DNA from 3 places in the Clostridium sp. HMP27 genome. Region 3 is predicted to be linked to each of the others. Evidence: riboswitches for the same ligand, from Rfam matches in the RefSeq annotation. Region 3 holds a riboswitch; each other region holds the start of a gene.
What was found. Region 3 has a riboswitch for cyclic di-GMP ahead of DP68_RS11665 (A24 family peptidase). Riboswitches for the same ligand answer to the same signal wherever they lie in the genome.

Region 1 (5,247 bases), on a different contig from region 3:
AAGTAATATAAAGATAATTAACATATGATATTACTAATATAATTGGCTTAAACATATTTAACTGATTCATCCAATTATCATTAGCTTTTAATATTGATTTATAAACGACTCTAAACATTACCACTTCTAATAGCACTAGTACTGTAAATATTACAATATAGCCCCATTTCACTTCTTTATATAAGCCTAAGAGCTTCATACCTGCAAATGTTATACCTGCTAACAAGGCACTTATAGAATAGAGAATTAAAACAAATCTTAAAGTTTTCTTTTGATAATTGCTCACAATCCCATCATTATTAGCCATAAATTATCCTCCGTTTAATTACATATTTTTGTACAATAAGTTTCTTAATATTTAATAATAATTTTGCTAGCATTTATATAATAATGCAGTCATTATATATCCACCAGCTACCGAACAAAATACTAGTATATCGTCTTTATTAAACTTCTCTTTTCTTACTCTGTCATCTAAAGCCATGATAGGGCTTGTACACCCAGTATACCCATATTTATCGCCGACAAATGTTGCCTTATTTAAAGAAGCTTCTAACTTGTTTAATGTTAATTCTATATCAGATTTAGAAAACTGGGACATGAAATAATGTGAAACGTCCTTTGGTTTGTATTTATTTTCTTTTAATAACTCAGTAATTAATTCTGTCCATTTGTCTGAAAGAAATCCAAAATCAAATGGGTTCCATGCCATTTTTTTATCATGTGCTTTAATAGCACTTGGTACATTAGATAAACCACATGCAGGAAATCTAATGGTTTCATTATATGTATCATCTGTAAATACTCTGGAGCCTAATAACCCTCTTTCTTGATTTTCTTCCTTTACCTCTAATACAACAGCCGCTGCACCATCTGCAAGACATGAATAAACAACCATATCATCTTCACGAGCAAAAGGACTTATAAGCATTGAGCCAACAACTAAAATTCTTTTATATTTTTTATCAGTTTTTAAATACTTTGACGCGATATCTATACCAGTAAGCATACCTACACAGTCATTATTTACGTCAAATACATTAGTAACATTTTCTGCTTGTAACTTATTTTTTAATATTAATGCACAACATGGAGTTAAATATTCTGGCGTATCAGAAACTGCTATTATGGCATCAATATCCGATGACGTTAAACCAGCATTTGAAAGAGCATTTTTAGCAGCCTCTACTCCCATGCTTATACTTGTTTCATTTTTACTAGCTAAAGTTCTTGAACTTCTTCCAAGCTTTTTCATGAGTCCGGCTACATGCTTTTCTGACCCATATCGTTTAAAATGGTTAATGTAGTATTCATTCTTGACTAGCCTCTTGGGGTGATAACTCCCTATTCCTCTTATATAAACATTTTTAAACATAATTATGGCCTCCCTGATTTTATGATATTTAAAAACAAAAAATGCTAAAGAAGCCTTTGCTACAAGGGCACCTTTAGCACTTTATTATAAACTTTATTCATAAAACACTGTTCTATTAAAATACTTTGGCAACCTGGCAATCATCGGATTGATAATTCATCCATTAGACCCATAGCTTTGCGTCCCTACTTTTCAATAGGTTTGCTATTTTCAATATTTATTTGGATTTCACTAACATATTTTACATGAATTTAATGCACAAGTATATAATCGGCATTATTTACTACTTCTTTAGTATATTTTATTGATTGTACTATTATTATACAACTTCTATACATATCTAATGCCTAACAAAACTTATTAAAATATAATAAAAAACTCATCAGTATCTGTTGAATGGTAGTTTTTCAAGTTTATTTATATTAGAGATTGGAAGATATTAGTGCATACGTATCGTTAGAAATAAATTCAGAATTAATGAGCATTCCATTTTCATATGTTTTTCTTATGACTTTCACTTTATAGACACTATCATTCCTATTCACATCGTTTTCAATTACATATACTTTCTTACTTAAATCAGAATTTGAAAAAATATTAATATATAAATTTCCATTCTCAGTATGTCCCTCTATATATATTGGATAGTTAAGCGTATTTACAAACTTAAAATCTATGTTTTGCCAATCAACTGTAGCATCAAGTCCAAGCTCTACATAAGAAGATGGTAATGAATGATTTATTCTCTCTATATTTTGTATTCCTGCTTTTAAGATTGCATTATATAGGGTAGATGACACCTGACAAATACCTCCACCTATCCCTGATTCAATTTTATTATCAATTATAACTGGGGCTTCCATATATCCTCGCTCTTTCGTTCTCTCTCCTACTACATCATTAAAACTAAAAGTCTCACCTGGCATTAAAATTGTACCATTTATAGCATTAATACAAACCTTAATATTATTAACTCTCATAAAAGATGACGATTTAAAACTTGTACTAAACGACGATATGCACGTATTAATACCAGAAAGTTCAGACTTTTTAATTTCAGCTTCTACCTCTTTAACAGGCGCCTTTATATAAATATCACCGCTTGTTCCTGATTCTATCATACTCTTAATATACTCATAAAGTTTTTCTTTTTCAACTATGGCACCTTTTATATCATCTTGTATTTGTATTTTACTTTCAGTATTCATTTTTATTATTGCATTTATAGGATTTTTATTGATTTCTTTTTCAATTTTACTTATGAATGCCCTAATTACTCCGTCATCACAAGTAAAATCTAAATTATATGCCTTATTACTACCAAGATTTATAAGTTCATGCTGTTTAATTATATTTAAATCCTTTCCAAAGCTAAATGCTTTATCAATGGCACTATCAATACTGTAACTTTTAATTAATTGAAGCTTGTTTATAGAGTAAGTTTTACCATCAATTGTTACATATAGTTTCTTGTTATATATATTATCTATGTATTGAGTATTAATTATATTTCTTGCTTCTTCCTTAGTTTTACCCCCCAGATCAATATCAGCTATTTTTATATCACTATAAATCAACTGACTCCATCTCTCATTTTCCATATTTAATCCCCATACAAAACCAATTATTAAACCTAAAAAACTTGAGATAAACTGGAATACTAAAATCTTAAAACCTAAAGTAACACGATATTTTCCCTTCATCATTCCCTCATATTTCATCCTAAAATTAAAAATATATTACAAATCTATTTTGAAAAAAAGTTTATAATTTCGCCTATTTTTTGGGATTCGTATTTAATTTCATATATTTGCTCTTCTAACATATTTTCATTAATTTTTATTTGTTCTTGATAATCATTAATTAAACTTGATAGCTTGGCTATCTCTTCTTTATATTTAGTAATATTATTGTTAGTTTGCTTGCAATAGCCGTCTATTACCTCATCCAATAAATTCAATCTTTGATCTCCATCAGAAAGAAGTTTGTTTAAATCCATCTTGGAAGCATCAATAATATTTATAACCGACTGCTTCACTATATCTTTGGGCAGATTTTGTGGTAAAGCATTGATTAAACTTTGCAGCATGAAAACTGTATTAATACTGCTATTTTCGAGTCCATTTAAGGAATATATCTCATCTATCGTCATTTTCTTTTTATATCTATTATTATCAACTATGGAAGACTTATCCTCAATAACTGGCTCGACAATTTTAACTTCTTCTTTGTAATCATTAGCTTCAACATTTACAACGTCATCCCCATTGTTTACCACTCCATCAAGTTTAATATTATTTTTTAACTCTGAATCAGTATATTCTGACTTTTCTTTACTAACTTTTTCTACTAAATTATACTTTTCTAAAACAGACATTATTTTTGACATGGTATACACTCCTCAATATTAAAACTTTATTATAACTATATAATTCGCCAGATAACCATTTTCCCTATTATTATGCCTAATGCAAACATGATTGAACAAAAGAAGATATACTGAAACTTATCTGTAAATCCATATTGTGTTTTAAACAATTTGTTTTGAAAAAATTTGAATATACTTCTACAAAAAAGCAATGAAATTAAAGAAAATACAATTCCAATTAAAAAAAATTTTATTATCACCTATAATCACATCCATATTATATATATCGAAGTCAGTCTAGTGATTTTTAATAGTTTTTAATTATTTTATTAATTTAATTATATATCATATAATAAAACATTATTTTGATTACATGCTAAAAAAGCTTAAACACCATTCAGTTGGCAGTTTAAGCTTTTTAGTTAACTTCTACTTATTTTAGAGAACTCACGACTTATAATTTTACTTACTTGATACCTTAAACAATAAAATTGGTATAATGATTATTCCTAGTATGTAGGCGCTTATCATTTCCATTATGGAAGTGAAATACATTATATTACCAACAGGATGCATATCCCCATATCCTACAGTAAAAAAAGTAGTTGCACTAAACCATAGACAATCCGAGAAGGGTTTAGCTACCCTATAATAGTATTTAATGGGGTCTTTAAGAAAATTCCCATCAAATATACCATTAAGCTGACTGGAAGGAAAGTTGTGTATAATAAAGTATACAACGGCATTTGCCACAATTATAAGTAGTACAATTGAAATAAACGTTACTGATGTCTTCATTATTGTAAGTTGCACATTATTTTTATACTGTATTGACATATGATTATTAATTGATAATATTAGTATTACTATAACCATGTATATCATTATCATATATGCAATAGGAGCGTCTTCTATTAAAACAATATTAGTAAATATTATATACTTCTGCATAAAAAATTTTATAGGATAATAATATACAATCCTAAATAGTATATAAGAGGAAATAGCTATATTTATTAAATTAAGTGCAAAAATACTCACCAATTCATTAGAGCCTATCTTCTTCCTTTTATTATAATATCTATACGATATTATCAATGTAGCTGCAAGACTTACATAAAATAAGGCATAACTTCTAAGTAAAAGTATTAATACAGAGCAAAATAAATTTACAACTACACCACTTATAATATTTACATCAATTAAATACGCTAAACAAAAACATAATAAAGAAATAGCCACAATTATCAAATTATAAGCAATGATATTTATGATGTTACCTCCTTAAAACTACTATTTTATATAATATATAGTTTTAAAGCCTTTCCTATTACTAAAAACTTTCCTAGTGAAATATTCCTGAAAATCCTGATACCCATCCCCCTACAATTGTTGAAGCTGAACGTGACATTCCAGAAATTATAGCCAAACATTGAAATAATCCTATTCTCAATGCTTGCTTTGGAGTGATATTTAATTTCTCTATCTTCGCCCTATTATTTCT
Region 2 (5,247 bases), on a different contig from region 3:
TATAAAACTCATTTAAATTTGCTCCAACTTGAATTTTTAAACTATAAGTCCCACAATTTTCTATAGGTGGAGGTTCCACTGGATCCTCAGGAAACTCTAAAGTAGGTGGAACAGACATACCAAAAAAAGTATTTACTTCAAAGGAACTTCCTGAAGATACTGATCTTGAATTCCACATAACAGAATATCCACTGTCTGTTATCTTTGTAGATGAGTTTGACGGAGCGTAATCCCAGTTGCATGTATTACTATAATTTCCTACTACAAACATAGAAGGTTCTTCAATAATGGCAAAATCTCCTGTGGTTTTTAAAATACCCGTAGCTTGAAACTCCGCATTAGCTCCAGAACCAGTATTTTGATTGTATACTACAAAGCTATTTGGAATATCCCATGTATACTTAGTTTCGTTTTCCAATATAGCACCATTTACTATGAAAGGAGCCGCATCATCATTCCCAAGTTGAGTATCCACATGAAACTGCAAACCTATATTATGAACTTTTGAATCATTGTTTTTAATTGTATACTTTACTTCATATTTATCCTTAATAATTCTTACGCATTGAGTAATCTCAACTTTCTTAAATGAAACATTATATACGGTTTTATATGTATCCCCTTCCCTTATGGTATTAGCAATATCTAAAACTCTTAGTCCAAAAGCCGCTCCATCAATACTGACTAAAGGCATAGATGTACTCCCATCCCCATACACCAATATTTGATTATTATCTGCTGCTGTTGCTGGATAACCATCCTTGGTTTTAAACTGAAACTTTCCTTCTGCATCTACTGCTCCATCAAATACTAAGGTGTTAGAATAATCAAAATCTGCCTTAGTCATTAGTATATCTGGATTCGATTTATTTATATTTATAGCCACTATATCACTGTCTCTAGACTTATTTAGTAGCTTTATGGTGTTAAACTCAGTATTATTTGCTATATCATTTATTCCATTTTTAATTTGTTCTACTTCTAAAACTATCTTTTTTCTATCGTCATCACATAAGGTTCCATTAGAAGCTTGAATAGCAAGTTCTCTCATCCTTTGAAGGTAGCTTGTTAATTCATTTAATGCACCATCCATAACTTGAAGCATGGACATGCCCTCTTGAATATTTCGCATAGCTTGTTGAAGTCCTCTAATTTGTGCCTTCATTTTACTAGCCATGACAAGTCCTGCTGTATCATCTGACGCTTTGTTTATTCCTAGTCCCGAGGATATCTTTTGAATTGAATTTTCTTTTAGCATAGTAATTTTTTTTAAGTTATTATATATATTTAATGTACTTATACTATTTATTCTCAAAAGCTCCCTCCTCGCCATAAATTTTTTAGTACTTGCAAATCATATAAAAATTTTAATTACACTTATGAAAAAAACGCCAATATAGGCGGACATATTTCAATTTTTTATTATTCCACTGCTTACTGCATAAATTGCTGCTTGGGTTCTATCTGATAACTCCAGCTTATTTAAAACCTGGCTTACATGTTTTTTCACAGTGTATTCTGTTATATAAAGTTTTTTAGCAATTTCTTTATTGCTAAGTCCTTTTCCTAAAGATATAAGCACATCCCTTTCTCTTAAGGTTAGGCAATCTATAGCAATTTCATTTTCTGCACTCATAATGTTTTCAAGTATTCCAGGGTCATAATACTTTCTACCTTTGTATATGATTTTTATTGCATAACATATTTCTTCTGGAAGAGCATTTTTTAAAATATAGCCATCTACATTTGCTTCTTTACAATTCTTAAAATCCTCTTCACTAGCTGAAGTAGTTAGAATTACGAATTTACAGTTACATTTTTCTCTCTCCAACCTAGATATTATATCCAGTCCTGAGCTTATTCCGAGTCTTAAATCAATGAGAGCTATATCTGGCCTAGTACTTTTGATAATTTCTACTCCATTTTTTACATCAAATGCCTCACCCACTACCTCTATTTCTTTCTCTAGTGCTAAAATTGTGTTTAAACCTTTTATTACTAATGGGTGGTCATCTATAACAACTACTTTCATAATAGAACTTCCTCCTCATCATTAGATATAATATATAACTTAGGTATAATTATATTAATAGCCGTCCCTTTATCCCATTTACTATTTATTTGGAATTTACCATTTAATCCTTTTGTTAGACTTTGCATATTGTAAATTCCAAGCCCTAAGCTTTTTTCTGTATCAAGCTTAATGTAATTAAATCCTATGCCGTTATCTATAATAGAAACTTTAATTAAATCATTTTCAATTATTAAATCAATATTTAAGATAGTACATTTACCATGTCGAATTGCATTTCCTGATGCTTCACATACTATTCTATATAAAGCTTGCTTCAAATAACATGGTATAGTATACTCATCACCTTTAATCTTAAGATTTGTCTTTACACAATTTAAATTTGATAAACAATTTAAATACTCTCCAATTTCTAGCCGAAAGCTTTGTTCCTTTTTCTTTTTTGAGCTTAACTTATATATTGCATTTCTAAGTTCGCCCAAGGAATATCTGGCTGTACTTTTAACAAATTCTAAGTTTTCCTTTACTTCTTCTTCAGTCATATTATCTAAATTATTGATTACATTATGAACACCACATACCATACTAAATAGTTCCTGAGATACAGTATCATGTAGTTCATTTGCAATTCGATTTTGTTCTTCTGTAATCATTATGTGATTTAAACTTCTCTCTATTCTAAGTCTTTCAAAAGTTCTAGTACTTAATTCGGATAAAAATTTCAATTGCTTTTCATAAGCACTAGAGTTATTTACAAAACTATCTTTTTTAATTCCTAGAATTCCATAAATTTTAGATACTGATTTAACTACAGAAATTAAATAAGTTTCATTACAAATTTTCACTTCAAATAAAATTTCCATATCCTTTAGATTGGCATATAAACTTTCCATTTTACTTTTAATCTCTAGGTTTAATTTCAAATTATGTTTTTCTGTATTTACCATAAAGATATCTTCTTCGATATTACTTTTTAACCAGAAAAAACTTAAGCTACTCCTAGTTATCATTCTTGTATAATCAACAAAAACTTCAATTATATTTTTCAAACTATCATTACATTTAAATTCTTCAACCATTAAATACAAGTCCATAATATATCTAATAGTATCTATTTCACTTCTTAATCCAATACTTTTAATATAATTTAAAGAAAATATTTTGTTTAATTTATTTACAAATTTACTTCCATAACTTGTCCATAGCTTTTTTCTGTCTATCGAAAAAGAATTACCAGCACTTTTAACTTGTTCTATTCGTTTTTCATGGATCATTTATTGGCCCCTCTCTTGTAGCAGTTTAAAGCTTTTAACATTATTTTAAATACGCAAAAAACCGCCTGATTTCTCAGTCGGTAGGGTGCACTACTAGCTCTTTGCATTCTAAGTGCCCAAATAAAGAATGCATATCATCACTCCCGATATCCTAATTATAACCATTTTTTCCATTTAGCTCTATAAGCTTTTTCCGTCATTTCTTTGTATACCTTGACAAATAAATTAAATTTATTATAAGAATGTTACATTTTTGTGACAATACTGTTACAAGCTTGTAGAATATATTGACCTATTGTTGATAAAAATCTTACAATTATATTATTAAAAGGTAGTATAAAAACATTATGTTTTATACTACCTTTTTTTACGATTATAACTTATATATTTATAAAATTAGTATTAATATAATTGCTTATCTTCAAAAGTTATCTTTTTTTCTCAGGCTCTGCTCCTAAGTACTGATAATAATAGCATTGAATTCTTCCATTATAAAGCTTTCTATTTTTATTTGATTTTTCACCAAATAACTCTTGAAATTTAGGGTGAGAGGTAAGTACAAAATATGACCAATCATTTAAATCTGTAAAAACCTTTCCCATAACCTTGTATAGCTCTTCAACTTCTTTCTCTTCCCCAATTCTCTCGCCGTAAGGAGGATTTGTTACTATAAAGCCATATCTTTTCTTACTACTAAAATCTCTTACATCCATCTTTTGAAAGAATATATTTTCCTCAACTCCTGCTTTTATAGCATTTGCTCTTGCAGTAGCCAATAATCTTCCATTTATATCAGAAGCAAGTATTCTGAATTCCTTATTATTAATTGAATTTTTAGCATGCTTTCTTATATCATCCCATAAGCCCTGATCTATTATATCCCATTGTTCTGATACAAAGCTTCTATTAAGTCCTGGTGCTATATTTCTTCCAATCATTGCAGCTTCGATGGCTATAGTTCCTGAACCACAAAGAGGATCTGCAAGCACTCTTGAAGGTTCCCATTTACTTAAAAGTACTAATGCTGCTGCTAATGTTTCCTTTAAAGGAGCTTCTCCTGCAAGTTCTCTATATCCTCTTTTATGTAATCCTGGTCCTGATGTATCTATAGTTAATGTAACAATATCTTTAAGTATTGCCACTTCAATTTTATACTCTGCTCCACTTTCAGGAAATGTGTCCATTCTATATTTTCTTTTCATAGATTCAACTACAGCCTTTTTTACAATAGATTGACAGTCAGGCACACTATAAAGTTTAGATTTAACCGACTTACCAGTAACATGCATAAACCCTGTTATAGGTATTATGTCTCCCCACTCCACTTCTTTAGTTCCCTGAAAAAGCTCTTCAAAAGATTCCGCTTTAAATTCTGCCATTTTTATAAGAACTCTCTCTGCAGTTCTAAGCCACATGTTGCAGGTCACTATATCCATTTCGTCCCCTTCAAAGGTTACTTTTCCATTTTCTATAGTTAAATTATCATATCCTAATTCTTTTAATTCATCAGCTACTACCTTTTCAAGTCCAAAAGTAGACGTTGCAATTAGTTTATACATATATATCTCCACCTTTAATTAGCAATTTCAATTTTAATAAATAGGTTTTACTTAGATTTCCCATTATGATTATGTATTATCAATTATATATTGTCAATTTTAAATTACTTATCAATATCAAACCATCCTTTTTGTTTAAACCATAAAAACATAAAAACGCCTATGAGTATCATTATCCCCCATACTATAAAATATCCATATCTCCATTTCAGTTCAGGCATATTTTCAAAGTTCATTCCATATACACCTACAATGAAAGTTAATGGTATAAATATTGTAGATATAACTGTAAGCACCATCATATTTATATTCATTTTATTTGAGTTAGTAGATATATAATTATCTCTTATATCCGCAGTAATTTCTCTACTTTCTTCAATCA
Region 3 (5,247 bases):
AGTGTAAATTACATAGTATTTTTACTTTATTTAGTACCCGGTATTCCCAAAGATGCATTAGCTTATATATGTGGAATTTCAGATATTAGTCTGAAAAATTTTATTATATATTCCACTTTAGGAAGATTTCCTGGAATATTTTTATCTGCCTATTTTGGAGCTAAAATAGGTACTGATAATAAGCTCATATTAATTGGGATAGCTGTAGTTGCAACGGTACTTTTTATACTAGGTGTAATAAAGGGAGAAAAAATAATAAAAAACATGATAAAAAATGAAGAAAAAGAAAAGCCCTAAATCTAGGGCTTTTCCACACGATAGTTACTTTTATAGAATATTATGTAGATTATTGAAAATATAAGTATTAGCACAGCTATGAGTATAGCGCAGTGCATAAAGAATGCTTCAGGAAGTATATTTATAACGGGGTCTTTATCTATATCAAATATCCAGTAATCATTATTGAAGAATATAGCATGAAACGTATTAAAAACCTTGTTAAAGTTAATTGAAAATACTGTAAGTAAAAATATAGGTAAGGAAACTAAAAGCCAAGAACTATATTTAAAAATTGAAAAGTCTTTATATTTATAGCATAGATATACAGCAATTAAATTTAAAAACAGTGATATGTAAAATATTTTATCAACTAAAGAAAATATTTTCTTCACTTCATAAAAGTGTATAATGCCTTCAGGGGAAGCCTTAAAGGAAGGCAGTTTAAACTGTGTATTAGAAGGAGAATATAAAAAGTTTATAAGATAATCATAATTTGTTTTGATTTCGCTCACACTCATATGTACAAATTTTTCTATACCTAGATGGTTTATATCAAAATAATATAATTGTCTGAAGTTCACAGTGATTTTTACGGACAGGGTTATGGCAAATAGTGCTAGTGAAAACATAAAAATAAATTTAAAGAAAATATGAAAATTTTTCATAAAAATGTCACCCCTTGGAAATATTAATTATGTTGTAATAATATTATATAGTTTGAACTGTTTTATTTAAATATAGTATTAGAAAATAAAAGAAAAAGTAAGTAAAATGCCAAAATATATAGATAAATTATAATAATGGGGTATAATTTAACAAAAAGAATAAATAAGGGTAACATTTACATTTGATATTATATATGCTATTCTTTATTATAATAATTGTATTAGCACTCATTGATAGTGAGTGCTAATGATAAAAAATTAATTAATACATCTCAATTTATTTGAGATGATTCATTCTTATAAACATAAATATTTTAAGGAGGGTTTAAAATGAGAATTAGACCACTTGGAGACAGAGTTGTTATCAAAAGAATTGAAGTAGAAGAAACTACAAAGAGCGGAATAGTTTTACCAGGAACCGCTAAGGAAAAGCCACAAGAAGCTGAGGTAGTAGCAGTAGGACCTGGTGGAATGGTTAATGGAAAAGAAGTTGTAATGGAATTAAAAGTAGGAGATAAAATATTATTTTCTAAGTATGCAGGAAATGAAGTTAAAATTGATGGCATAGAATATACAATATTAAAACAGGATGATATATTAGCTGTTTTAGAATAATTTGAAAATATAAATTAACTATTTAGGAGGTAAGTGTAATATGGCAAAGAGCTTATTATTTGGAGAAGAAGCTAGAAGAGCTATGCAGGCAGGTGTAGATAAGCTTGCAAATACAGTTAAGGTTACTTTAGGACCAAAGGGAAGAAACGTTGTTTTAGATAAAAAATTTGGATCACCACTTATAACTAATGATGGTGTTACTATAGCAAGAGAAATCGAACTTGAAGATGCATATGAAAATATGGGGGCACAGCTTGTAAAAGAAGTTGCAACTAAGACAAATGACGTAGCAGGAGATGGTACTACAACAGCTACATTACTTGCTCAAGCTATAATTAGAGAAGGATTAAGAAACGTTACAGCAGGATCTAATCCAATGCTAATCAGACGTGGAATACAAATGGCAGTAGAAAAAGCTGTACAAGAAATTAAAAATATTTCAAAGCAGGTAAACGGAAAAGAAGACATAGCAAGTGTTGCAGCAAACTCAGCAGCTGATGAAGAAATAGGAAAGCTTATAGCAGATGCTATGGAGAGAGTTGGAAACGAAGGCGTTATAACTGTTGAAGAATCAAAATCTATGGGAACTGAATTAGATGTTGTTGAAGGAATGCAGTTTGATAGAGGATACTTAAGTGCATACATGGTAACTGATTCTGAAAAGATGGAAGCAGTACTTGAAGAGCCATATATATTAATAACAGATAAGAAGATAACTAGCATACAGGATATACTTCCAGTACTTGAAAAAATAGTTCAACAGGGAAGAAAGTTATTAATAATAGCTGAAGATATAGAAGGAGAAGCATTAGCAACACTTGTTCTTAACAAATTAAGAGGAACATTTACTTGTGTAGCAGTTAAAGCTCCTGGATTTGGTGATAGAAGAAAAGATATGCTTCAAGATATAGCAGTATTAACTGGTGGAGAAGTTATCACTGAAGAATTAGGAAGAGATTTAAAAGACGTTACATTAGATATGCTTGGAATGGCTGAATCCGTTAAGATTACTAAAGAAAATACTACAATTGTTAACGGAAAAGGAAATAAAGAAGCTATACATGATAGAGTTCATCAGATAAAAGTTCAGATAGATGAATCTTCATCTGACTTTGATAGAGAAAAATTACAGGAAAGACTTGCAAAACTTGCTGGTGGAGTAGCTGTAATCAAAGTTGGTGCTGCAACAGAAACTGAATTAAAAGAAAGAAAGCTAAGAATAGAAGATGCTTTAGCAGCTACTAAAGCCGCTGTTGAAGAAGGTATTGTTCCAGGTGGTGGAACTGCATATGTAACTGCTCTTAAAGAAATGCAGGAATTAACTTCTGATGTAGTAGACATCAAAGTTGGTATTGACATTATAAGAAAAGCTCTTGAAGAACCAGTAAGACAAATAGCTACTAACGCTGGAGTTGAAGGTTCTGTAGTAATAGAAAAAGTTAAAAATTCTGAAGTTGGAATGGGTTATGATGCTTTAAATGATAAATATATAAACATGATAGAAGCTGGAATAATCGACCCAACTAAGGTTACAAGATCAGCACTTCAAAATGCTGCATCTGTAGCAGCTACTTTCTTAACAACAGAAGCTGCTGTAGCTGATATGCCAGAAAAGAATCCTGCTCCAATGCCAGGACCAGGAATGGATGGAATGTATTAATATAAAATATAAGCTGTGGATTAAATCCACAGCTTTATTTTTTATAAGCTTATTTTTACATTATACAAATCTTAAGATGTTATAAAAAATGCAGTATATACTTATAGAACTTCACCTTAGATGTTATATGAAATATGTTGTAACAAGTGATTTTTGGTGATAAAATTTGTTTATAGATAAACTTTAGGGAAGCTTTGAAGTACATGCTATATCTGGGCATCTAGGCGTGTATGGAGTTAATGATGCAACAGACCCTATACTTATGAAAGATTATTTTGTAAGTATAGGGATTTATCATATTAAAGTGCTTTAGTTGTCTGTAATAAAATCAGTATTTTTGCAAATCATTTTATAAGAGGGTTTAGTAGTATGGATTATTTAATTATTTTTATTTTTGGGACTATAATTGGAAGTTTTTTAAATGTATGCATTTATAGAATGCCTAAAAATCAGTCTATTGCATATCCACCATCTCATTGCACTAATTGTAATAACAATTTAAAGCCCTATGATTTGATTCCTATTTTAAGTTACATTTTGTTAAAGGGAAGATGTAGGTATTGCAGAGAAAAAGTATCTGAAAGATATCCAATAATTGAATTTTTAACAGGTATATTATATGTGTTAGTTTATGTAAAATATGGTATTGCCATAGATGCCATAAAGTATATTATAATGGTAAGTATCCTAATTGTTATAGGAATGATTGATTTGGATACTACAAATATTTATTTTAAAACTACCTTGGTAGGATTTATCGTAGCGGTAACTTTTTTAGCTATTCATGCTTATAGGGGACTACCTGTAATGAATTACATATATGGAGGCATCATAGGTGGAGGAACCTTAGCGTTAATAATACTTATAACTAAAGGTGGCATGGGCTGGGGTGATGCAGAAATCTGCTTTGTATGTGGATTGTTTTTAGGATTTAAACTAACGTTATTAATGCTATTTTTATCCTTTGTTATTGGCTCCTTAATAGGACTTGCTCTTATATCATTAAAGAGGAAAACTAGAAAAGATTATATACCCTTTGGACCATTTATAGTATTAGCTTCTATTATAACCATACTTTGGGGGCAAAATATTATAGCATGGTACTTATTATAAAATAGAGTAACCAGAGATTAATAGAAAGTTATATTATTAAACATTTACATTGTATTTTTAGATTTAATAATGTGAAATAAAATAATTGACAAATAACGAAAAATTCAATAGAATAATGTCAATAGTTAAAATTAATGAAGGAAACATATCAAATATAAACATAACTCATATATCCCCTGAATATGGCAGGGAGTATCTACCGGGAGCCGCAAATTCCTGACTATGAGTGAGAATAGACGTGTATTATTTGTACATGCTAATTTCACTTATACAGAATAAGTAAAATTAGCATGTTTTTTTGTCTATAAATTAAACATTTAGGGAAAATAATAAAAGTAAATACTCTAAAAGCCTTAGATGCGATGAGCTGTAATAAAATTAAATTAGAAAATATAAAGGAGAGTGGATTAAATGGCAATCATTTTAAAACAAGGATATACTTTTGACGATGTACTTTTAGTTCCAAATAAATCAGAAATATTACCTAATGGTGTTACTCTTAAAACAAATTTGACTAAGACTATTAGCTTAAATATACCACTTATGAGCGCAGGAATGGATACTGTTACAGAATCCAAAATGGCAATAGCTATGTCTCGTGAAGGTGGTATTGGTATAATACACAAAAACATGACAATTGAACAACAAGCTATGGAAGTGGACAGAGTTAAAAGACAAGAAAACGGAGTTATAACTGATCCATTTTTCTTATCTCCAGAGAATACTCTTCAAGATGCATTAGAACTTATGAGTAAGTATAGAATATCTGGTATTCCTGTAACAGTGGGCGGAAAATTAGTAGGAATTATAACAAATAGAGATATAGTATTTGAACAAGATTATTCAAAGAAAATATCAGATGTAATGACAAAAGAAAATTTAATTACAGCACCAGAAAATACAACTATAGAAGAA

Region 1: another riboswitch for cyclic di-GMP. It lies ahead of DP68_RS10670 (ketoacyl-ACP synthase III); the one in region 3 lies ahead of DP68_RS11665 (A24 family peptidase).
Region 2: another riboswitch for cyclic di-GMP. It lies ahead of DP68_RS15435 (histidine kinase); the one in region 3 lies ahead of DP68_RS11665 (A24 family peptidase).

The regions. Positions count from the first base shown of each region.
Region 1 is NZ_JMFY01000018.1:314,693-319,939, forward strand. Features, by position in the region: gene DP68_RS10665 (methyl-accepting chemotaxis protein) at 1-307, opposite strand, end outside; gene DP68_RS10670 (ketoacyl-ACP synthase III) at 374-1,375, opposite strand; cyclic di-GMP riboswitch class I at 1,500-1,591, opposite strand; gene DP68_RS10675 (VanW family protein) at 1,798-3,081, opposite strand; gene DP68_RS10680 (hypothetical protein) at 3,123-3,764, opposite strand; gene DP68_RS18950 (ion channel) at 4,206-4,985, opposite strand; partial or broken gene DP68_RS19240 (undecaprenyl-diphosphate phosphatase) at 5,104-5,247, opposite strand, start outside.
Region 2 is NZ_JMFY01000035.1:37,826-43,072, forward strand. Features, by position in the region: gene DP68_RS19045 (flagellin) at 1-1,315, opposite strand, end outside; gene DP68_RS15430 (response regulator transcription factor) at 1,412-2,032, opposite strand; gene DP68_RS15435 (histidine kinase) at 2,029-3,306, opposite strand; cyclic di-GMP riboswitch class II at 3,377-3,460, opposite strand; gene DP68_RS15440 (class I SAM-dependent RNA methyltransferase) at 3,735-4,865, opposite strand; gene corA (magnesium/cobalt transporter CorA) at 4,970-5,247, opposite strand, start outside.
Region 3 is NZ_JMFY01000021.1:7,053-12,299, forward strand. Features, by position in the region: gene DP68_RS11645 (TVP38/TMEM64 family protein) at 1-297, shown strand, start outside; gene DP68_RS11650 (TIGR01906 family membrane protein) at 300-944, opposite strand; gene groES (co-chaperone GroES) at 1,275-1,559, shown strand; gene groL (chaperonin GroEL) at 1,600-3,219, shown strand; cyclic di-GMP riboswitch class II at 3,398-3,482, shown strand; gene DP68_RS11665 (A24 family peptidase) at 3,589-4,332, shown strand; purine riboswitch at 4,478-4,575, shown strand; gene guaB (IMP dehydrogenase) at 4,744-5,247, shown strand, end outside.